DNA from 2 places in the Paenibacillus sp. lzh-N1 genome. Region 1 is predicted to be linked to the other one. Evidence: predicted binding sites of a transcription regulator. Region 1 holds the regulator's gene; the other holds the start of a gene.
What was found. The regulator NrdR, encoded in region 1, represses ribonucleotide reductase genes. The targets are predictions, from matches to a motif close to AACACNATATATNGTGTT.

Region 1 (12,540 bases):
GCAGGGACAGCTTGAGACCGTGAATCTTACCGAATGGCTAGCTGTGGATCATGTTGTTCTTCTGCGGAACGCTCTGGATGAGTTTGGATTGCAGCGATCATTCAATGTCTTCTTGACTGAATTGGATCATCTGAAGGAAAAAAAGATCATGAAAATGATACCCGCAATAGCACAGGCGTGGCTTCATGTGTTTGAGCAACAAGCGCTAGAAGAACGTACTCGACTCTTTGACGCGATGGCCTCCCATCTTTCAGACAGCATTCGCTGCTGGGCTGCCTACATCATCGGGATTGATTCCCGTTTAAGTCTAGAAGAAAAATTAGCTGGCATTCGACCATTTGCAGCGGATTCCCATTTCGGAGTACGTGAAATAGCCTGGATGGCAATGAGAGAACCTATATTCTTGCAACTGGATGAGGCGCTTGCGCTATTAAACAGCTGGGTGCGAAATGAGGATGCTAACATACGTCGTTTTGCTATTGAATTAACCCGGCCACAAGGCGTTTGGGCCAAGCATATCCCTGAACTAAAAGAACATCCCGAGCTGGCTCTTCCACTTTTGGAAGCGGTTCAATCCGACCCAGTCAAATATGTTCAAGACTCGGTGGGCAATTGGCTGAATGATGCCAGCAAAACTAACCCGGAATGGGTAACTCAGGTTTGTGATACATGGCTGATGACTTCTGATACAAAGGAAACGAAGCGAATAGTGACTCGGGCCCAAAGAAGCTTGAACAAAATGAAATAATTTGAAGACTCCTCCCTATCCAATCCATATCTAAAATATTCACATAGACTATGAGATACATCTGGAATATTAGGAGTGGAATTTCTATGTCTATTATCCGAATCTATATGGAAGCAGACAGTATTGTATCTGGGAACGTTGCAGCGAGACGGGTTAACGACACTTTCTGCTACTAATCTAATCATAAATACTGGCTTATTAGTTGGCGTTACCGTAGTTGTTGAGGTGATCAATTTCAACACCAGCGCTTCCTCAACTTCTGTCAAGTATAACGTGTGAAGGCTGTCCGCTAAAGGGCATATTTAAGCTTCGTTTGGGGCATATCCTGATCTTGTCCCTGGATATGCTGCTGCCGTTCTTTTTTAAATCGTATAGGAGATAGTCCCTTATATTTCTTGAAGCTGCGACTTAATGAATGCGCATCTGGATATCCCACACGCTCTGCGATCTCCTGCAAAGTGGCATCCGTCTGCATTAGCAGCTCTGCCGCCCGATTCGCCCGTATCTGAACCAAGTAATGAATTGGACTGGTATGCATTTTACTTTTGAACAGCCTTGATAAATGTCCGGTACTGCACTCTAGGTCCTCCGCAATAGATTCTAGTGTTATAGGCCGACTAAAATGCTCACGAATATAGGTTACAGCTTGCGCTACCAAGTCAGGCTTAAGGGGCTGAATACCTTGTCGATCCAGTTGATGTAACAACTCGAATACAAAATGATGAAACAAAGCTTTGACATGCAGTTTACCAAGTCCCGATCCCTTATCTTATGCCATTCTTGCTCCAACAGCTTCACTTTATCATACAGGGGCAGCGGGTAATGAGGTCCGAAAGCATACTGATTCTGAAAGGGATTTTCCCTTTCCAGCAATTGTGCGACCTCCTTACGACCAGGCAGGGCCAAAGTTGCCTTGTACAGAATGATATAATATTCAAGCACATCCTCTGTCAGGACGCTCAGACACATTCCTTCCCCCCCATGCAGGACATGGAAACGATCCACCCTATGAACACTGTCATCCAGCCATACTCGTGCACTTCCGCGCACCGTATATAAAAACGTACTGACCGGAAGTCTATAGCTCCTCAATTCTTCCCCTTTATCCATTTTCTTATGGCGAACATCCATCACCTCTATAAACACATGATTCCACAATACAATGTGATCGTTCAACTTCATTACTACCACTCAGCCCCTATCCAAACCGATGTGTTGCTTATCCCGCCCAATTTATTAGAATAAATTTATTATAATTGATAATCATTCTCACAAGCAATCATTACGTCTAACTTCCTCTAGATCGTCAAAGCCGCTGATTATCCCCCTATGCAAATATAAGAAAAAGCCCTGTAAAAGGGCTCTCTTTCTTGTGATCCATTCTATTGTCGCTTAAAGTTCCACCTCTATGATTAGGTTCCAAATCGTTTGCGATACCCACACTTTCGGCACAACTCTTCTACTGCTTCTCTTCTGGAGAATCCAAAGTACAGACGGTTTGCACGCTCACCTTCCACGATCTCGGAAAAAGTTTGCTCATGCACATTTCCTAAGTTAATGACACCTTCTCCATCAAGACAGCAAGGGACCACTGTTCCATCCACCAAAACCGCCGCCTGACTGCGAAGCGCGTGACAAAAGCCTTTTCCGTCATCTTCCGGAGCACTCAGGCTAGGCCATTCAAATTCGTAGTCCTGATTCAAATATACATTAGGAGCGATTTTGACCCCACTGCCCGGTATTACTTTTTCCTCAATCCGATAATCCAGTCCAAACTCTTGCTCCAATTGCTCCAGTGTCTCCCGGTTGCGCTGACGCTGCACATTAGTCAAATTATCTTGAGTCAGATTCCAGAGACGGAAGGAGATAATGATATTGTGCTTCACAGCTTCTCTGACAAACGTGAAAATATGACCCAAATAACCTTCTCGATCCACAGAACCTTCATGCCCGTCGAAACTATGAAGAGAAAAATTCATCTGCCGTAAGGCTGGCTGACCAAGCAGCTTATGTCCGGTCTTCGGCAGCAAGGTACCATTGGTGGTAATGTTGACCTTTAAGCCTTTCTCATGCGCACTCTCCAGCAAAAGATCAATTTTGGGATGGAGCAAAGGCTCTCCTTTTACATGCAGATAAATGTAATCCGTATGCGGCTTGACCTGATCAAGCACATTCCGAAAAACTTCCGGATCAATAAATTTTTTGACACGTTGTGTCTGAGGGCAAAAACTGCATGCAAGATTGCAAATGCTTGTGATCTCAATGTATACCTTCTTAAAAGTCTTCAACATGATTTCCCCATTCTAACCTTCATCCTGAACATTTGGTTTATGCTCACTAATCTTATGATTATAACGGGTTATGAACGAGAGGTAAACTCTGCGGATATTTTCTATTGACCATAGGTCTGACCTAAGGTTTATAGTGAAGTTATTCAATTATCAATTATGAGTAAGGAGACCTATCATTGAAAAAACACATAACGATCAGCCAGCTTGCTCAGCTCATGAATGTATCTGTACATCAGCTGCGGTATTTTGAGGAAAAGGGGATCCTTTATCCGTTATACACAGATGAAAATCAATATCGAATGTACGGACTTCATGAAATTTATCAACTTTCCCATATTTTAATGCTACGTAAACTAAACATCCCTGTCGGTCAAATTGAAGAATGTATGACTTCCTACACTGCCGATGATTACAACCAGCTTTTAGAACATTCGTTACAGAAGGTACAGGATGAAATCGCTAACTTAAAGTTGCTCGAACAGTTTATTCACAAAGTGCTAAAAGAACATCATACCCTTACCCAGCAGAACAATGAGTATCGACTCAAGCTGCAGGGCACTCGACATTTAAAGCTGTGGTTTGCATTGGAGAGTGATCAAGAACTCACGGCCAGGAATCTATTTGAGCAGCGGCCTGCCCCGCCACAATTATTTGAAAATGATCTACATTATCTATCTGATTCTGGAGAGGTGAAGCTATATTATGAAACGACATCAGGAACAGCTGACTACATTCTGGAAGAAGGTACCTATCTCTACAAGCATTTCTCCGCCACTGAAGACGCTGAGATAGGACACCAAGTCCAACAACTGGAGCATTATGCGACCCAGCACCAGTATGAATGCTTAAGCAAAATCATTGTGGTGGAAAAATCCTATCTATCCATATTTGACAGCAACGAGCTGCAATATGAGATTCAAGTACAAATTTCGGATGTGCAGGAGGACGTTACATGAGTCCACAATCCTATGACATTGTTGCTTATCAAGAGCAAGACCATGAAGCCGTATGTAAGCTCTTAGTGGAATCATTTAAAGCAAAATTTCAAGTTCTTGTTGCACTGGAGGATCAAGATATACAGCGTTTATTAATGCAGGTTTGGGTTCAAAATGCTAATTGTATATCTATGAAACAATTTGTCGCCAAAGAGAACGAAGATGTTGTTGGTGTCCTTTCGCTCAAATGGAAGGCTCCCTCCTCTTCACTTCCTATAGCCAATCTCATTTCTTTGGCTCCGCTTATAAAACAATTTGGCTGCTTTAATGTATTTAAATTTTTGACAGGCATGCATGCGCTGGAATATAAGCCTGCCATAGATGAGTGTTACATAGATCATTTGGCGATTCGCTCAAGTCATCGCAATCAGGGGATCGGGCGACGTTTTTTAGCTTTCGCACAGCAGTTTACGGTTGAATCCGGTTTCCATGCGTTGACACTTCATGTAGCACATAAGAACCAGCAGGCTATTCGTTTGTACCACAATCTAGCGTTTGAAATAGAGCAGTCCCAATATAATTATTGGCGGCATTTTTGGTTCAAGGAGCCTGTATGGCATCTAATGAGCTGGAAAGAACGAAACTGCAATCGAGGAGAGAACAGCATTGAACAAAACATATAGGCTTACCCTTGGTATTGTGGCAGGTCTGGTTGTTGCCTTGATATTGATTGTTTTATATCAAAATTCCTACAAGATGACGGAAGAAAAAATACAAATTGCGACTCCCAAAGGAGTATTAACAGGTACACTGGCTTTGCCTAAGAACTACTCGGGAAAGATTGGACTGGTTGTTTTTGTCCATGGAGATGGTCCAATCAATGACACCTATGATGATGGATACAAACCACTGTGGGAAAGGTTCGCTTCTAAGGGCTATGCTTCCTTATCCCTGAATAAGCCCGGTATTAACGGCGCTCCAGGCAATTGGCTGGAGCAGAGCATGGAGGACCGGGCACAGGAGATTCGATATGCAGTTGACTGGGCCAAAACCTTACCGATGATTGATAAGCACAAAATCGGCCTATGGGGAGCCAGTCAAGCTGGCTGGGTCATTCCGAAAATCGTTAAAGAGGAGCATGATATTGCATTCAGCATCCTTGTATCGCCGGCCGTGAATTGGATTACACAAGGGCAATTTAACACCAGGAAAGAGTTGGAACAAGAAGGAGCTAGCCCGCAGCAAATTAAAAAGAGACTGGACTACGACCAAAAGATTCTACAACTACTGAAAAAACATGCTTCCTATGAAAAGTACCTAAGCATGGCCGATCCTGAGAATATAATTCCCAAAGAAAGATGGAGCTTTATAGGCAAAAATTTTCGTTCTGATTCTACGGAAGAATTAAGCTACTTAAAATCCCCAGTACTCTTGGTTCTGGCTGGAAAAGATATGAACGTAGATGTAAAAGACACCGAGCGAGTATATCGCCAAAAGATATCTCCAGAGCTGCTGTCTGTCATTCATTTGCCTGAAGTTGACCATTCCATGATGAATGAACAAATCGCACATTCCAAGCCCCTAACCTTCTTAACAGCCATATTTGCCCCGAGACAATTGGTGAATAGTGAGTACCTGAAGATTCTTGCCGATTATGTCAGTCAGCATTAAACAATGATATTCTTTTTTTCCATATTTCTTTGGAATAGGCTAATGAAAACCCCATCGAAAAGATTCTTTCTACACCTTTGTCCTTGACTCTTTTTATGGCTTCATAAATAACGGCTTTTCCAAGCCCCATTTTTCTATACTTCGGTATCGTACCTACAGGCTCCAGTATTCCTATTTTATTTAGCTCGTCGTACCAGAGAGTAGTGAAAGAAGCAACTTCATTCGCATCCGAAATTCTAAACCCGTTTGGTAATTCCAGCTTTACATCATGCGGTACATTCATATAGGACGTCGTTTCTTTCCCATCCTGCAAGATGTACCCTCTTTTTTTCAAAAGCTCCTTCAGTTGCTCTCCATCCTCGTTTACGATTATATCTAAAGTAGCTACATTCTCACCATGTAAAGCTATTTCAATTCAGCATAATCTATTAATTCATTTAGAAATTCATTTGAAGGAACTCAACTCATTTGTAAAATATGAACTGCGTTGAAACAACGATCAAAGTTACACTCACAAACAATGGGTTGCTATTTATAATCAAACTCGATAAGCGCTCATTCAACCCTTACCTGTCCTTGGTTAGGCTGGGAACAGATCTATGAACAACAAAAAAAACGGCATTTCTGCCGTTTTTTCTAAAGAATGGACTCTCAGGGACTCGAACCCTGGACCAATTGATTAAGAGTCAACTGCTCTACCAACTGAGCTAAGAGTCCATATAAAATTATGGTGGAGCCTAGGGGGATCGAACCCCTGACCTCATCGCTGCCAGCGATGCGCTCTCCCAGCTGAGCTAAGGCCCCGTCACATGTAAATGAATTAACGTTTCAAGCGACTTCTATATCATATAAAATATTCGACCCTGTGTCAATACTTTTATAAAAAAAATATAATCCTCTTCCCACCACGGCCCTAAAAAGATACAGTCAGCGATCAGTCGCTGTCTGTATCTTTGGATAACAGTGTTTTCAGTTCCTTCATAAACATATTGATGTCTTTGAACTGCCGATAGACGGAGGCAAAGCGTACGTAGGCGACTTCATCCACCGGATAGAGCTGTTCCATGACTAGCTCACCAATCTGCTGGCTATCCACCTCTGTGGCTGCTGTGTTGCGTATAGCGTTCTCCACCTGAGATACGATCAGATCAAGTTGCTCGACTGATACTGGACGCTTTTCACAGGCTCGAATGAGACCGCGCAGCATTTTATCACGGCTAAACTCTTCACGGCTGCCATCTTTTTTGATGACCATCAGTGGGGTCTCTTCTACCATTTCAAAGGTGGTAAAACGCCTGGCACACTGTTCGCATTCGCGACGGCGGCGGATGGACTTATTATCATTCGCTGGTCGCGAATCCAACACTTTCGTGCCATTGTAGGCACAATATGGGCACTTCATAATCTCATCACTTCCTTTTTCCAATAAATTCCCGAAGCTTTTTAGTAATAATTTTGTCGAAACGGATCATAATATGTTTACCACGTCGCGAGGAGGTGAACAACAATGGCACAAGGAAACAATGGCAACTCCAACAACCTGGTAGTCAGCAGATCCTCCGGTGCTCTGGAGCAAATGAAATATGAAATCGCTCAAGAGCTGGGGATCAGCATTCCTCAAGATGGATACCAAGGCAACATGACTTCCTATGAGAACGGTTCGATCGGGGGCTACATCACAAAACGCCTCGTAACGATCGCCGAACAACAATTGGCAGGTCAATACCAATAATCTCGGTAATAATCAAGAAGTAATACGAAAAAGTGTAGGGATAGGCTGCTAAAAACAGCCTGTCCTGCGCTTTTTTCATTTTAAAGCGAAAAGGCTCATATTGTCATTAACCTGTCACTTAAAACTCATTATAAATTTTTGTATATTGCCTGTAATAGTAGATGACTCGCTGTACATAATGCCGTGTCTCACCAAAAGGGATTTGCTTAATGGACTCTTCTTTGCCATCCCACACCCCTTGATCCAGCCACTCCTTAACTTTACCTGGACCAGCATTGTATGCCGCTACGATGACCACAGGATTATCCTGAAACTTCATAGACAGGTTATGCAGATACCAGGTTCCCAGCTCAATGTTGGTGCCGGGCTCGTGCTTTACACTGTCCAGCGGGACCTTCTGAATCTGGGCACTGTCCATAATCCAATTGGCGGTATTCGGCATAATCTGCATAAGCCCCAGTGCACCCTTGTGTGACTGCTTGCTGGTTTTAAAGTTTGTTTCCACACGGATAATAGACGCCACCAAAAATGGGTCCACTTCATACGTCTGTGAATATTGCCGAATTTCATCCTTATATTGAATCGGGTAAAACCAGGACATCCAATTGGAGTTGAGGAACAGAATCAGGACAAATCCGACAAACAAAATGAGCAGGACTCTTTTCTTACGTAAAATGTTCATGCAAGTCCCTTTCGCTGCCAAAACTGATCAATTTGCCGCTTCGTCTCAGTCTGTGTTCCGCTATTATCAATAACAATATCAGCCAAACTTTTTTTCTGCTCGATATCCATTTGTGCGGACAGGCGAAGCTCGGCTTGCTCTTCTGTCAGACCGTCTCTAAGCATCAAACGTCGGAGCTGAATATCACGTGGTACATATACAACCATAATTTCCTCGTACAGGCTCTCCAGCCCAGACTCATACATTAACGGGATATCTGCCAAAACAAGCTTGTCCGGCTGCTCCCGTTCATAAGCTTCCATGCGCAGACGCATTTCCTCACGAATAGCAGGATGCGTAATATCGTTAAGTGCCTGTCGCTGAACAGGGTCTCCGAATACAATCTCTCCCAGTCTTTTGCGGTGCAGGGTTCCGTCACTGTTCACTATAGCTTGTCCAAAATGCTGTATGACCGCCGCCAGCACCGGATGCCCCGGAAGCATGACTTCCCGGGCAATGGCATCTGCGTCGATCAGCAGCGCACCCTTGGCGACCAAAAGAGCCGACACGGTGCTTTTTCCGGTAGCGATCCCTCCGGTTAATCCGATATTCATGCTCTTCACCTCATAACAGCTTCAATATGCCCATCATAATGAGTAATAATGCCGGCAATACACCGAGCGCCTTCATAAATCGAAATGCTGACAGGAAGAACCCTGCCCTCATACCAGCGATCAAAAATATACCACTGAATAACGTAATAGCCAGCGCAGTAGACAGGGGCTGAAAACCAAGCATGGCTGCACCTAATCCCGCTCCAAACGCATCGACCGATAATGCAATACCTAGCCAAACCGCTTCGGTAGCAGATATACTGCCGGAACGATCCATATCCGCAGCAGATGGGCTTCGAAGAATCCGAATAACAAGCCCCCATTTGCGGAACTCCAGCGAAAATAACGTTCGCTCCTCTTGCTGTAGCTCCAAAGAGGTTTCTCTCGGTAGGCCTTTTCCTGAGCTGCTTAGAGACTTTGTATTGGCATCCTCTGCACTTTTTTTCTCCGCAAGTGCTGATATATTCCCTGGATCAACCTGTTCCGTAAGGCAAAGATTCCCCGGGACTTCCGCTGCTTCCTCCGTCAAATCTTCCTTGCGGTGCAGAGCCTGAATCAAAGAGTAGCATCCGATACAGATCAAAATGACAGCACCGAAAACCGTCGTATATACAGGGGACAGGACACGAGATAGTAATGCGCCGAGCTGCATGGATATGCCGATCACTAAACCTGAACATACTGAGATGATGGCAATCGACAACAGTGGAATTTTCATTTTGCGCAGACCATATGTAACACCGACTCCGAAACTGTCCAAACTTAGCGCAAATGCCAGTAACAGCAGGGCTCCCCAATGATTAGCCACTCCAAATTCCCTCCCATTGCGAAGGCTGGGCCTTACAGCAACCTACTTCCTTCGCAGTATTGGTACTTGGAACAATATATGAGAGGGATGGGCTTGGGGTGACTGTGCCTGTTTAGCGCAAAGGCTGGCAGACCGGGCAATGATGTGTGCCACGTCCGGCTACGACGGATTTTTCGATCAATGTACCACAGTTCATGCAAGGCTTCGCGTTACGTCCATAAATTTGCAACTGATGCTGGAAATCGCCCGTTTTGCCCTGTCCGTTGACGAATGATTTGATGGACGAGCCACCAACCTGAATCGACGCGCCCAGCGTGGAGACAATAGCTTCATGCAGTATGCGAAATTGACTATCCGTTAAGCTTTTGGCTGGCTGTGCCGGATGAATCCCTGCCTTAAATAACGATTCATCTACATAAATATTCCCGATGCCTACTACATATGACTGGTTTAACAGCGCTGCCTTGATCGAAGTCGAACGAGTTCCAACAGCGGCACGCAGCATTTCAGGTGTAAAAGCCTCGTCCATCGGTTCCAAACCGAGTTTGTTTAGCGGCTTTTCCAGCAAATCCTGTCCTGCCGGAAATAAGTGCATCGTGCCGAACTGGCGCACATCCTGATAACGCAGCTCCGTACCATCTTTAAAATGAAAGATGACATGGGTATGCTTTTCCACAGGATCATCTTGTAAATACAATCCATAGCGTCCTTCCATTCGAAGATGGGAGACAAGCACCAGCCCGTCCAGCAAAATCCGAAGAAACTTACCGCGTCTCTCCACTCCTGTAATCCGGTGGCCGGCCAATTCCATCGCAAATGCGTGGATATCATCGGGACGTTGGATAATACGCGGCAAATTTACGGTTACATGATCTATATGTTTATCAACGATAAGCTCGTTTAATGTTCGTTTAATGGTTTCTACTTCCGGTAATTCCGGCATGATGTCTTCACCTCACCCTATATTATAACGGAAGCAACGTCAAATTGGGACTATCTGCTCATTGAAATATCTTACTTGGCCTCATACCAATTGCTGCCATAGCTGACTTCCGCTTTAAGCGGTACAGCCAATTTTAATGCAGCTTCCATGGTAGCCGGGACAAGCTCTTTCATCGCCTCCATTTCCTCAGGCGGAACCTCGAATACAAGCTCATCATGTACTTGTAGCAGCATGCGGCTGCGAAGATTGCGTTCACGCAGCGCTGCGTCCATCTGCACCATCGCCAGCTTGATAATATCGGCTGCGGTACCTTGAATCGGCGTATTCATCGCTGTACGCTCAGCGAACGAACGCTGGTTGAAATTGCTGGCGTTAATCTCAGGCAAATATCGTCTGCGTTCCAGTAGCGTTTTTACGTATCCATCCCTCTTCGCATCCTTCACAATATCATCCATGTAACGGCGAACACCTTGGAACACGTCAAAATACTGGTCGATAAAGCGAGCCGCTTCCTTCCGGGTAATATTCAAATTTTGCGACAGACCATAGTCGCTAATCCCGTAAACGATCCCAAAGTTGACCGCCTTTGCGGAACGACGCATATCGGAATCTACAGCTTCTGCTGGTACACCGAACACATCGGATGCGGTCTTGGTATGGATGTCCATATCGTGGACAAAAGCCTCTTTCAAACGCTCATCATCCGAAATATCAGCCAGCACCCGCAGCTCGATTTGTGAATAGTCTGCCGCCAAAATCGACCAGCCCGGCTCCGAGGGAACAAATACTTTGCGGATTTTGCGTCCTTCTTCGAGACGGATCGGGATATTCTGCAAATTCGGAAATTGACTGCTCAAGCGTCCGGTTGCCGCAACCGTCTGCCGGAAATACGTATGCACTTTACCTGTCTTCTCCGAAATTTCTTTAAGCAATCCTTCGACATACGTCGATTGGAGTTTGGCAATGGTGCGATATTGCAAAATATTTTGCACAATATCATGATATGGAGCAAGCTTTTCCAGTACCTCTGCATCGGTCGAGTACCCGGTTTTTGTCTTTTTAATAACTGGCAGACCCAGTTTATCAAACAAAATCTCACCCAACTGCTTGGGCGAATTAAGATTGAACTCTACCCCTGCAATGCTGTAGATCTCACCCACCAACGTTGCAATCTGGGCTTCAAATTCTTTACCCAAAGCGCGCAGTTCCTCTACATTCACCAAAATCCCCTGCTTCTCCATATCCGCCAGAATGCGTGATAACGGCATCTCCAGCTCATGGAACAGCTTGTGCATTTCCGTCTTTTCCAGTTCCGCCTGCTGCACGGGTACCAATGCTTCGATCACCGCTGCCTTACGTGCCACATGATCGGATAGTACATCCACGTCAGGAACTTTATATTTAGCTCCTTTACCAAACACTTCGTCATCTGGACGAATCGATGACAAGCCATACTTGGCTGCCAGTCCACTCAACGTCTGATTCGCGTCTGTCGGGTCTAGCAAGTATCCGGCCAGTTGCACATCAAATTCGGCTCCGGCAAACTCAATTCCATGCCAGTGTAAAGCCAAGTCTGTACGGTGCAAATCATGACCGCGTTTTTTGCGTTCAGGATCGGCAAGCCATTCGCGAATAGGGGTAGCTGCATCACTTTGTAGAACATTCAGTGTCATAAAGAACTGCCGCCCCGTTGCGGCAAATATTAAGCCTACAATTTCAGCATGATGCGGATTATCACCATGCGTCTCCACATGCAGCACATCTATGTTATTCAGCACTTCTACCAATTCGCTGATACGCTCTTCATCCAGCACAGTCACGTCTGCCGCGGCTTCCTCTACGCCAACTTCAGCACTGCCAACCTCGCCCGATAAGGATAAACGCTCCAGCAGGGACTTGAACTCCAGTTTCGCCAGAGCTGGTCCAGCCGTCTCTGCCTGTAGCCCGCTGAAAACTACATCTTCCAGCTGTTTGTCCAACGTTACATCCCGATAAATAGTCGCCAATTCCTTGCTCATTCGTGCATCGTCAGCATGTGTCTCCACGCGTTCTTTCATTTTGCCCTTCAGCTCATCCGTGTGCGCCAGCACCTCTTCGACTGAACCATATTGATGCAGCAGCTTGAGCGCTGTTTTCT
Region 2 (12,540 bases), 170 kb from region 1:
TTGGTAAACCGAAATCGACGGTAAAGAGCCGCCAGCAGTATAGCTCCTAAAACAGCTGGGAGAACTTCCAGTACCCATGTAAAATAATCCGCCGGACGAACCAAGGACCAAATGAGAGCAAGCACCAGCAGTACAAGTAAAATAAGCGGATAACGATCATTTTTAGACCATGCCGTTGCCTGATTCATACATTATTCCTCCTAAGCCCAAAGCTCTTATCCTTCATTCATTACAATATGTTTGACACGTCCAACCTGTCCGTCTACCAAACGCACTTTAATTCCATGCGGATGACGTGGGGAATTGGTCAATATATCCTTCACCGTTCCTCGCGTTAGCTTACCCGTGGGCTGATCCTTTTTAAGCACAATATCCACCTGAAGACCAGCGCGGATATCAGATCGGTTCTGTCCATTCATTGTAGCTATTCCTCCTTTGCTTTTACATTTTATCTTATGATGATATTTAGCCACTCAGCCCCATCGTAATCACCAGCGATGCCATTCGTCCCTGCGGCTATTCCCCATCCAGGCCACACACATCATGGATATATAGCTAACGAGCAAAATAACGAAGACCATCCCGCTAAACTCCACAAAATGAGTGCGTTGCAAGGAATCCGCCCATATGGAGAATACTTGTGTGTACAACTGGGACGGTGCAGATACAATATCCCATGAGTTTCCTCGAAAGAAACGGCCAATATAAATACCTAGGCTACTTAGCAGGAGTACCGCCAGCATAAACAACCAGCTGACAAGCCCGCCCCGTGCACGTTGCACCAACTGTCGTACAGATTCAAGTGATACAACTCCCATGGTGAGACCAAGCACAGCTACCAGCAGCATCCCTAATGCATGATTCCAAAAGTACGGATTGCCCCAAAAACGCTGCTCCCCGAGAAATGGATACCTGGCAAATACATGCAGCAAATCTGTGATCAAATAAGGCGTATTGGGATAAAAGAAAAGCCATCCAGCCCCTATGACCCAGAGCAAAAATGTCCTTGTTCCCCTTCTCCACGAGCAATGAATGACATCTAGCAAAAGCGTCAACAGCATAGGAATCCAGGCCAGCATCATATTCCACCAAATAAAAAGATAAGGGCGGCCCCCTGAGGGCAGTCGCACGTTAATGATCCACAATGTACTAATTACGGAGCATAAGACCAGTGCAATAAAAATATAAAGTTTAACTGGATAATTTAACGATCTTAAACGGTCATACATATGTTTCTTTCCCTCCTTGTAACCGTCCATCCTTCTTGACGTTCCAATTTACACCTATTCTGGACAGTGTACACCACAATGGCTTCAAGCTCAATGGAAGCGCTCCACTCTGCATAAAATGAAGATAAAAAAGCATCTATTCTCCCGGGGTTGACCTCATATTCCTGGGAGACAGATGCTTACTGTATTTCAGACTTCATTTCACAGGTAAAGCGATATACGAATGCATATCTTCTGATCAAAAGGAGCCCTCCAATAGGCTCAATCTTAGGCAGCATTTCCCGGGTAATGCTGTAATTCAGCTCCCCCTGCTCAAACCCTACTCACGGATTTCTCTACATGCTCTCAGCCGGCCGGATGAAGAGGAACTTCATTGTCCATCATCTACTTCAAGGCGGATGAGCTTTAACTGTCCTCTAACCTTGTATCCAATTGATCAATGATTGCACCGTCAATGCACCTGGCGCAGCTACCTCAAATGCGGAGGCACCGTTACGCAAGGCCAGAAATTCCACGGTTTTAGGAACACCGGGAGCCAGATCCAGATGGTTGTCACTGAAAATCCCCTCCTGCTCTGCGGTCAGCCACACATGTCTGGCAAGTACATCCGAACAAAGCGTGAACCTACTGCCTCCACTTCCCGGTATCTCCGTCACTTCAATTTTCGCCTGCGGTAAATCCATCTCTTTCGTACCTGCAAAATAAATTTCGCTGGCGGCCACCTGCTCACCGTTTTGTATCAGACGTGCGACCAGCATATGCTCCGTACGATCCAGGCCATTCAGCCATTTGTCAGTAGGCAGTATATGTACGATCCCTGCGCCGCCTGCTTGCTGTTCTACCTTAATGTTCTCTTCACGAATAGCCTGACTGCCACGGATATGCAAAAGTGTCAGCCGCAGCGTACCCGCTATCGGCTCTAGCGTATCGTTAACCAGATGCAGCTCTTTACTCCCCTGTTCCGTATCTACTGCACTCAACAGCACATCGGCAAAGCTGCGTTTAGCCGTATATTGAAGCGCCTTCCAACGACCAAAATAGTCCATACTTGACCAGGAAGCAACGGGCCAGCAGTCATTCATCTGCCAGTATAATGTCCCCATGCAATAAGGCTTGTGACGACGATGGGCCTCAATGGCCATTTTCATCGCCTCTGCCTGTAAAACCTGGCTCATGAGCAGAAAACATGGAAAATCCTTGGGTTGCCGCATGTACCGTCCCATGTATTCTTGAATCAGGCGATTGCCCGAGCCGTTCTTCTGATGTGCCAGCATCACCTCAGATTCCAGTTCCAAATCCTTCTCTTCCGCATAAGCGCGAACAGACTTGTATTCAGGAAAGGACTGAAAACCATACTCACTCATAAAACGGCCCACATGTACGTGATAATTTTCAAACGGCTCAGACGCATGCCATACTCCCCAATAATGGATGTCTCCCGCTGTGGAGGACGGATGAGCATGCTGGTTTCGATCTCCGGTCAGATCAATTAGCGGTGAGGAGGGCCAATATGCCGTCTGCGGAGTCCAGGCATTTACCGCCTCCGGTAAAATCCGGTGGAAAAGCGTTTCATAATCTTCCCATAGACGCTCCCGTTGCTCAGGCGTGTAGGCCTTTTTCCAGCCCCAGCCTGCATTTTCTTCATAATGCGCCCATGCGGAATCAATCTCATTATTGCCGCACCATAACGCAATGCAAGGATGATGGCGCAAACGCTTGATGTTATCTTCGGCTTCCTGCGCTACATTGTCCAAAAAAGCCTGATCGCCCGGATACATGCTGCATGCGAACATAAAATCTTGCCATACGAGCAAGCCGTATTCATCACAAAGGTCATAAAATACGTCTTCTTCATAAATACCGCCACCCCACACCCGCAACATATTCATATGGGAGGCGGCCGCACTGGCAATTTCATGCCGGTATCGTTCCAACGTAACTTCGGCAGCAAAGCTGTCATTCGGAATATGGTTGGCTCCCTTTACAAACACGGGGATTCCATTCAGCTCAAAATAGAAGCTCTCCCCTGCCGTATCCCGCTCACGTATAAGACGGATCGAACGAAGTCCCGTTTTCACTGATTTTTCCGCAATTACTGCTTCCTGTGCTTGCTCCTTCAATTCGGCTACAAACGTATACTGATGCGGCTCCCCCAGCCCACGACACCACCACAGCTTCGGCTCCTTCATATCTAGCTCCAGCTCTACTGTTTGCTTTCCCTTCAGAAGACGAACCGGCTTGGACCACACCCTGCCATCAGCAGAAATACACAACTCGGCATCTCTAATCTCATTTGCACTTTCAATCTCTACCATTGCTGTGAGTTCAGCCCTCTCGGTACTCACTTTGTCCTGTCGAATAAACAAGTCTCTTACGACCAAACCAGACCAAGCTTCAATTCGGACCTCTCTCCAGATCCCGCTCGTCACCAGCCTCGGTCCCCAATCCCAACCATAGTGATAGGGAGCCTTACGAGCGAAAACGCTTACTTTTTTATCAGACAAGCCACCTATCTCGGACTGATCATTCGGTGCGGGGAGTCCATAGCCCAACCTTTCCAGCTTAGGCACATCTTCCGTAATCGGAGAGCGAAAATGGATTTCAAGCCGATTTTTCCCTTGCTGAACAAATGCCTTCACATCCTGTCTCCATACCCGAAACATATTATTGGCCGATATGACAGTTTGACCATTCACTCTTACATCTGCGTAGGTGTCCAGACCTTCCAACACCAGCTCTACACATCGACATTGAAGCTGATTTGCATCTATCTCAAAATAGGCTTCGTATATCCAATCCTGCTTATCAATCCACTGTACCTCCATCTCGTTCATACCGATAAAAGGATCAAGAATTTTGCCATGTCGCAAAAGATCGGTATGCACACAACCCGGTACTTTCGCACTGAGCCACTCATCACTATGTGCTTCCCTAAACCTCCAGCCATCCAACCCTATCACATTAATCATCGTCGCAAGCCTCCCTATAAGGATGATTGGGAACATCTGGATCACTCATTAACATAACAAAAATAACATTAAGCTAACAAATCAGTCAATTGTTTTTTTGGAACAATCGGTAAAACACAAAATAAAAGTCGCCCTCTACCCCTAAACAGGCTAAAAGCGACTTCCCTCGTCTTCACTGTGGATCAAATTCATCCCACATATCCGGACATCAACTATATTTGATTGTGCTAAAGGGACGATCACGATCATCATTTTCCCGGCTGAGCCGTGGCGCGTGAACTTCCCGTACGAGTAAATCAGCGTGTAGCAATTTTTTTTCCACAGGTGAGTTTGGGTTCATGATGCGCCATAATAATTGGTCTACCGCCCGCATCCCCAACAGTTCCTTATCCACTCTCACCGTGGCATAAATCGGCATTTGATCATTCGTATCGTCAAACCCAGTTACCCCGCATCGCCTCGGCACGTCAATCCCCTTTCCTTTCAGCACTTCCACGACTTGCGAAGCAGTCACATCATTAGCGCAAACAAAAACCTCTGGCAACTCATCCTCGGGCAACTTGTCCATTTCCTCAGCAAGCGCCTGCGCTCCCCCATAAATAAGGGCTTTGTTTTGCCGTAATTCTACTCCGCTCATTTCCAGTGTGGACCGAAAAGCTTCCCAACGTTCATAGAAACTGTGAGCATCGTCAATATGACCCACAAATTGAAAGTGATCATACCCCTTGCATAGCAAATCCTTCATTAATTCATTCATGCATGTGCGATTATCCGTAAACACCGCATCACTTAAAAATGCAGAATCCCAATGATCCACCATGACAACCGGAATACCCATTCGATAAATGTTCAGCAATAACGTAGTTGAAATCGTTCCTACAGTGATAATCCCTTTAATGGCCTCTGGGTTCAGTAAAGAAAACATATCGTCCGTTGAAGGCTCCGTTAGCGTGATCATATCCAATCCCTTGCGGTTCAGACGTTCGGAAATCCCTTCAAATACAGGTCCCCAGTACCTGGACTCCCGATTCTGGTGCCGAATATTCGGAAATAACACCAGCACCGTACCCGACCATTCTCTGGCATCTGTGTCCCGAGGCTCTACCCCAGTCATTTTGGGATGACTGCGAAAATAGCCCATCTGGGCAGCAAGCTTAACCAGCAGCGCCCTTGTCTCTTCACTTACACCGGGTTTGCCTGACAGTGCACGCGAAACAGCAAACTTTGAAACGCCCGCCGCATCCGCAATTTCCTGTAATGTTACTTTTCCACGCATCTCCTCACCCAACCCTATTCGAAATCTTTTTCTACCTTAGTCTTCTAAATATACAGGTATGCCTATAAACTGGTACCATCGTAGCATACTTTGTTTTAGATCATCAAACGATGGATTTGCACAAATCCACACCTTTCATTTAAATATGTTTGCTTAATAAAAAACAAAACACATAACAAATAAACATAAATAACTTGACATAAGGTTCTTTATTTCCTACAATTTACTATTGAAAGCACTTACATTGTGTAAATCATACTTATTAAGGGGGATTTGCAGATGTTCACGAACAGGTCGGTACAACAATGCTCTATCCTGCTCCTGGCTTTGCTGCTGCTTGTTACAACGGGCTGCGCGAATGGCAAAGGCGGTACGGCAGAAAAGGAAGACCCCGATGACACCAGTCCTATTACATTTACGTTCTTTGGCGGTGACTCAAGCTCCAACTGGAACAACATGAAGGACGCTGTCGGGCAGGAAATAACCAAGAAAACGGGTGTTACACTCAATGCCGAACATGCTGTCAACGGTCGAGGCGAGGAAAAGTTTGCTTTAATGGCTGCTAGCGGAGAGTACCCTGATCTCGTGTACCCCAAAGGAGACATTGGCAAGCTGGTCGATGCCGGGGCACTCATTGACTTAACCGACCTGATTGATAAATACGGTCCTAACATTAAGAAAGTGTATGGAGATTATTTTAACCGTATTAAATATAGTAGTGAAGATCCCGCCATTTACACCATTCCGACCAATCTGGGCGTAGATCACATCGCGTTTGATGCACAAGCAGGCTTCGAAATCCAGCATCAGGCCCTTAAGAAGCTCGGATACCCCAAAATTCGCACCGTTCAAGATTTTGAAAAAGCACTTAAAGATTATGTCGCCAAATACCCTACTACTAATGGCCAGCCTACCATTCCCTTATCGCTCGATGCCGAGGACTGGAAAATGCAGATTACTGTGACAAACCCGGCAGTTACGGCTACAGGTGGACCAGACGATGGCGAATATTATATTGATCCTAAAACACACAAAGCCACTCTTCACTACAAACGCCCAGAAGAGCGAGAGTATTTCCGTTGGTTAAACCATATGTACAATGAAGGTCTGTTGGATAAGGATACTTTTGTACAAAAAAGCGATCAGTACAAATCCAAAATCGCCGCAGGTCGTGTCATTGGACTGATTGATCAGGAATGGAACTACCAAGATGCCGAAAATGCGCTCAAGGCAGCAGGTAAGGATGAATACACCTACTCCCACTTTCCAGTCACTTTAAATGAGCAATACGAAGATCATTCCCTCCAGCCCATTGGTTTCGATACTGCGTCCGGGATCGGCATCACAACTTCATGCAAAAACCCGGTGCGAGCGATCAAGTTTCTGGACTTCCTGGCCTCGGACGAAGGACAAATTTTGCGTAATTGGGGAATTGAAGGCCAGCATTACAATGTAGAGAATGGCAAACGAGTCATTCCTGCGGCTGTGCAAGAACGCAAAAACAAAGATAATGCTTCTTTTAGCAGAGAGTCAGGTATCGGTTTGTATTGGATATGGGGACCACATTACGGCGATAGCGTTAAAGACCCTACTGGCAACTATTACACAACCAATTATCCGGAGATGATTACCGAAAATTATAGTCAAGCGGAAAAAGAATCCCTTCAGGCATATAAAGCCCGGACATGGAAAGACTTATTCCCGAACGAAAAGGATTTTCCGGTAAAAGAGTGGGGAGCCGCCTACAACATGCCTGTTCCGACCAATACAAATTACAATGTTATTTATCAAAAGTCGCAGGACATTGTACGCAAACGGATTCCTGAGGCCGTACTCGCCAAGCCAGATCAATTCGATGCCGTGTATGACCGCATGCTCCAAGAGCTGGATCAGGCGGGTGTACCAAAGGCTGAAGAAATCTTCACTAGCCTGATCCAAAATCGTCTGAAGCTATGGTACGGGGAGAAGTAGAGTCTGATTGCTAATGAAGGTGCATAGGGGCTGACAGCTAGAACCTGTTTAGCCCTTTTTGCACTAAACATTCTGCTTAGTTGTTTTTTCTTTCCAGGAACTATTTTTCCTTGACCCCCGACGGACATAAAGCAACAAAAAGATTGGGATCAATGCAATCCCGCCACACAGCATCCAAGATATCTGGATAGGTGTTTGATGTGAAGCAAGATTGGTAAAATTACGGCTTACGATGCCTGTCACGATTAAACCTATGCACATGCCTAGTTGGGAAATGGCAGAATCCAGAGATAGCAGTGTTGAACGATACTCATTAGATATTCTTTTGTTCAGAAATATTTGTTTGGCAACCGGATACATCCCTCGCCCAATTTCATAGATAAAAAAGGTAAGCAGTACAGGATAAAACGTGTTGAAAGCACCCGCTAAAATGAGCCATATCCCAATCATCCCGCAAGCATACATGAGTATATGTACATCACTATAACGGGCGCCTAGCTTTCGAACCAGATAGCTTCCCAAAGTCATACATAGTGAATAACCTGCCTTGATCAATCCCATAATCCAAATCCCTTGTTCAGAAAGACCGACCAGACGTGGCTGTTGAAATGTATTCCCCGCCGAGTTTGAAAAGCTGATAAATAAACCAATGATAAACACAATCCAGATCGACTTATTTTCAAAACCGATACGGACACTTTCCCCGATAATCGTTTTAATGTGAGTAGTTGATGCTTTTCGATGGGTAATATTCTTCTCATCCATATAAAAGCAGCATAGAAATATACATAGGATAATAGATACAATGCTGGCTGCCCAGGGAAGTGAATAGTTAAAAGCTGCGAGGAAGGCCCCCAACAGACCGCAAATAAATCCCGAAATGTACTGTATACTGTTAGAGGTTGTAAAAAGAACTTCCATCGGCTTATCGCTGTTTTCCACAACCCAGGATTCCAACGAGCCTGATTGCAAGCATATTGCCAGACCCCCAAAGACTTGTGCGAACACAAGCAGCCACATGTGATCTACCCAAACGAACAACACACTGTAGACTAGAAAACAACAAAGCCCCAGAACAACAGAAATTTTCCTTCCATACTTGTCTGCAATAGCTCCTGTTGGTATTTCAAACAGAAAAATACTTACAAAGAATACAACCAGCAAGAAATTCGCACTTTGCAGAGAAAGTGCTTTAGCTAATAGAAATAGAATAAGCGTAGTTCCCGTGATTTCACTCATAAAAAATTGCAGAAAGCTGACGGAGTAAAATAGCTTATGTGGCCTCACTTTCAGGATTCCTTTGTTTTCTCTACAGCCTCATACTCACTTCGCAACATTCCCATCTGAATAATGTCATAGTACTGTCCTTCCCTGAATAGCTTTTCCCGTAGCCGCCCTTCCTCCTTGAAGCCACATGCCAGATAGCAACGATATGCACGTTCATTGAACGCATACACCTCCAGTTCCAGCCGATGCAGGTTCAGCGAATGAAACGCAAATTTTTGTATCAGCCGGATTGCTTCCCGCCCATAGCCCTTGCCCAGGTCACCGTCACGCCCGATTACAATCCCAAGGGTGGCATGCCGATTCACCCAGTTGATTTTGAATAAATCGAGTTGTCCAATATAGTCCAATGTGTCTTTATGAGCAATGATAAAGCCCTTGATCTCAGAGTTGCCGTCAATCATCATCTGTACAAACGATTCACTATTAGCCAGTGAATGCGGATAGATAAATACGTCGCTTAAACCATGTGTGATTTCCGGGTCATTGACCCATCTTCGGATATCAGGTATATCCTCCTGACGGTACTCTCTTAAAACAATTCGTGCTCCAATGATATGTGGCATCGTCAGCTTCCTCCCTATATGTATTTGTTCTGGTAATACGCTAACACCTCGCCATCTCTTTACGCTCCCATTAATCTCACAAACTCCAGAAAACGTGTACCTTTATAATGAACCTCCCCGCGATCTCCGATCACAATCATTCCGAAGTCCCTATCCTTCACCTCCAGCTCCTTACGTTCACCCCCTCCATAAAACCACTTTCCATCCACTTCATCCTTTCTACAGTAAAATGTAAATTTTACATTCTATTGCCCATTGACAAATCGTACATCTCCAGCCTCAAAAACTCCAATACTTTTTTAACATACTTACGAAAAAAAAGTTCTTTCGCTCTTTTCCGCACCCTGCTTGGACTTACACCGGATCTAGGTCCTCTGAGCCTCTCTAGACCGATTGACAAAACTATATATAGATATAAAATAGAGAATGTACTCTAAATATAGTGTAAAAAACGTATTTATGCCCGATATCTTGAAGATAAAGGTATGAAAATACATGTAAATATAGAGTCAAAAATCTTAAATGGCGCAGCCAGCAAGGGATTACAGCTATAATGGGTCTCTTGGCAATGCCGTTTTCTTTTTTTCGTTAATTGTTAAGGAGGTTGCACACCATGCTGATTGCTTATGATTCCAAGACCGGCAATGTAAAAAGATTTATAAACAAGCTCAAGCTTCCGGCTGTTCAGATTGAGGAACAAATGACTATAGAAGAACCTTACGTACTCATTACATATACAACCGGGTTTGGACAGATACCTGAGAGGGTATCTTCATTTTTGAAAAAAAATGCACAAAACCTTGTTGGTGTAGCTGCAAGCGGCAACCGTAACTGGGGTGACAAATTTGCCAAAAGTGCGGATTTGATTGCTGACCATTATAATGTCCCCGTGATTAGCAAATTTGAATTATCTGGAACGTTCGGAGATGTAGAGCGTTTTAAACAGGAGGTGAGCCGAGTTGCGGCATATTGAATTGAACAACATGTTGATGAAACGCGATACAGACGGCTTTTTCCAATTGGAAAAGGACCAAGAGGCCGTAGCAGAATTTATGAAGGAAGTTCAAGAACGGAGTTTGAAGTTTGCTGACACAGCTGCTCAAGTGCTGTATATGATTGAGAATGATTATTACGAAAATTTCTATAACAGCTATACGGCTGATGAAATCAACGATATTTTCCATATCACTCATAGCTATAATTTTAAATTTCCTTCTTATATGGCAGCATCCAAGTTTTATACCGATTATGCAATGAAGAGTAATGACCGTAAAGTCTACCTGGAACACTACCCTGACCGGGTGGCTGCTGTCGCCCTGCATTTGGGACGCGGCAACGCCGATACGGCCCGCCTGTTGTCCCGCTCGATGATGGAGCAACGTCTCCAGCCAGCTACACCAACTTTCCTGAACGCTGGCAAAAGCCGCCGTGGGGAATTGGTGTCCTGTTTCCTGCTCGAAATGGACGACTCTTTGAACTCAATCAACTATGTACTGAACACTTGCATGCAATTGTCCAAAATTGGCGGCGGTGTGGCGGTTAACCTGTCGAAGCTGCGGTCACGCGGTGAGGCGATTAAAGGTGTAGAAGGCGCAGCAAAAGGCATTATGCCTGTGCTGAAGCTGATGGAAGATGGTTTCTCCTACGCGGATCAAATGGGTCAACGTAAAGGCTCTGGCGCTGCCTATTACAACATTTTCGGATGGGACGTGCTGGAGTTCCTAGATAGTAAAAAAATTAATGCTGATGAAAGAGTACGTCTCAAGACACTTTCGATCGGATTGCTGGTGCCAAACCGCTTCTACAAGCTGGCTCAAGATAATGAACCTCTGCATGTATTTGCACCTTATAGTGTGTTCAAGGCTTATGGAACGCATTTGGACGACATGGATCTGGATGAAATGTACGACACACTGCTCGCCGACGATCGAGTAAAGAAAAAAGTAGCGATGAGTGCACGTGATATGCTGACGAAAATTGCCATGATTCAGTTGGAGTCTGGCTATCCATATATTATGAATAAGAGTAACGCAAATCATGCGCATGCTCTTAAAAACGTGGGCCAAATCAAAATGTCAAACCTGTGCACGGAAATCTTCCAGCTACAGGAAACTTCTGAGATTGCCGATTATGGACAACAGGATATTATTCGCCGGGATGTAAGCTGTAACCTGGCTTCCCTGAACATTGTAAATGTGATGGAGCACGGCAAAATCCGCGAGTCCGTTCACGAGGGTATGATTGCTCTCACTTCGGTCAGCGATATGACCCAAGTGGCTAATGCACCAGGTGTTGCGAAAGCGAACCGTGAAATGCATTCCGTTGGTCTGGGTGTCATGAATCTGCACGGCTACCTTGCCAAGAACAAGATTGCATATGAAAGCAATGAAGCGAAGGATTTTGTCCGTACCTTCTTCATGACGATGAACTATCATTCCATCGAAAAGAGTATGGAAATCGCAAAAGCAGCCGGACAAAGCTTCTATGGATTTGAGGAATCGGATTATGCGACAGGTGTATATTTTGACCGATATCTGAACACAGATTATCGTCCGACAACGGCACGTGTGCAAGAACTGTTCAAGGATATTTATATTCCGACTCAAGCAGACTGGGACACACTTAAAGCAGACGTCATGAAGAACGGTCTGTATCACGCCTACCGTATGGCGATTGCTCCCACTGCCAGCATTTCGTATATTCAAAATGCAACGTCCAGCGTTATGCCGATTGTCGAACAGATTGAAACTCGTACCTATGCGAATTCAACAACTTACTATCCAATGCCGTATTTGCAAAAGGATAATGTATTCTTTTACAAATCCGCTTATCAAATGGATCAATTCAAAGTGCTTGATCTGATTGCTGAAATCCAGCCTCACGTGGACCAAGGAATTTCGACTGTGCTTCATGTGAACAGTGACGTGACTACGCGTCAGTTAGCACGTTGCTATCTGTACGCCGCACATAAAGGACTTAAATCGTTATACTACACACGTACCAAAAAACTGTCTGTGGAAGAGTGCCTCACTTGCTCCATCTAATGCATACATGGTAACAAGCTATAGAATAAAATGAGATTTTGAATAGATATGAATGCTTGGCATTAGAAGCTGTATCCAGCGCGTGGTTCAGGCCTTTACAGGATTGAACAAGACCCTCGCGGATACAGCTTCCGTATGTCAAGCATACGATGACTCTCCGGTAACCTCTCATGTGTGTTTCCAGGGAATCTCGCAAGCTGA

Region 2: the regulator NrdR is predicted to act here: its motif matches at 9,725-9,742, upstream of nrdI (class Ib ribonucleoside-diphosphate reductase assembly flavoprotein NrdI).

The regions. Positions count from the first base shown of each region.
Region 1 is NZ_CP025696.1:5,561,408-5,573,947, forward strand. It holds gene C0638_RS24685 (DNA alkylation repair protein) at 1-748, shown strand, start outside; gene C0638_RS25950 (helix-turn-helix domain-containing protein) at 1,038-1,478, opposite strand; gene C0638_RS25955 (hypothetical protein) at 1,400-1,930, opposite strand; gene C0638_RS24695 (radical SAM/SPASM domain-containing protein) at 2,161-3,039, opposite strand; gene C0638_RS24700 (helix-turn-helix domain-containing protein) at 3,216-3,995, shown strand; gene C0638_RS24705 (GNAT family N-acetyltransferase) at 3,992-4,657, shown strand; gene C0638_RS24710 (alpha/beta hydrolase family protein) at 4,641-5,645, shown strand; gene C0638_RS24715 (GNAT family N-acetyltransferase) at 5,632-5,958, opposite strand; tRNA gene C0638_RS24720 (tRNA-Lys) at 6,290-6,362, opposite strand; tRNA gene C0638_RS24725 (tRNA-Ala) at 6,374-6,449, opposite strand; gene nrdR (transcriptional regulator NrdR) at 6,580-7,047, opposite strand; gene C0638_RS24735 (alpha/beta-type small acid-soluble spore protein) at 7,153-7,377, shown strand; gene C0638_RS24740 (lytic transglycosylase domain-containing protein) at 7,496-8,059, opposite strand; gene coaE (dephospho-CoA kinase) at 8,056-8,652, opposite strand; gene C0638_RS24750 (MntP/YtaF family protein) at 8,663-9,460, opposite strand; gene mutM (DNA-formamidopyrimidine glycosylase) at 9,573-10,403, opposite strand; gene polA (DNA polymerase I) at 10,475-12,540, opposite strand, start outside.
Region 2 is NZ_CP025696.1:5,388,165-5,400,704, forward strand. It holds gene C0638_RS23805 (DUF2238 domain-containing protein) at 1-188, opposite strand, end outside; gene C0638_RS23810 (YwbE family protein) at 216-419, opposite strand; gene C0638_RS23815 (DUF1361 domain-containing protein) at 489-1,229, opposite strand; gene C0638_RS23820 (beta-mannosidase) at 1,646-4,198, opposite strand; gene C0638_RS23825 (LacI family DNA-binding transcriptional regulator) at 4,407-5,474, opposite strand; gene C0638_RS23830 (ABC transporter substrate-binding protein) at 5,754-7,445, shown strand; gene C0638_RS23835 (MFS transporter) at 7,509-8,732, opposite strand; gene C0638_RS23840 (GNAT family N-acetyltransferase) at 8,735-9,295, opposite strand; gene C0638_RS23845 (DUF2500 domain-containing protein) at 9,355-9,504, opposite strand; gene nrdI (class Ib ribonucleoside-diphosphate reductase assembly flavoprotein NrdI) at 9,909-10,268, shown strand; gene nrdE (class 1b ribonucleoside-diphosphate reductase subunit alpha) at 10,255-12,339, shown strand.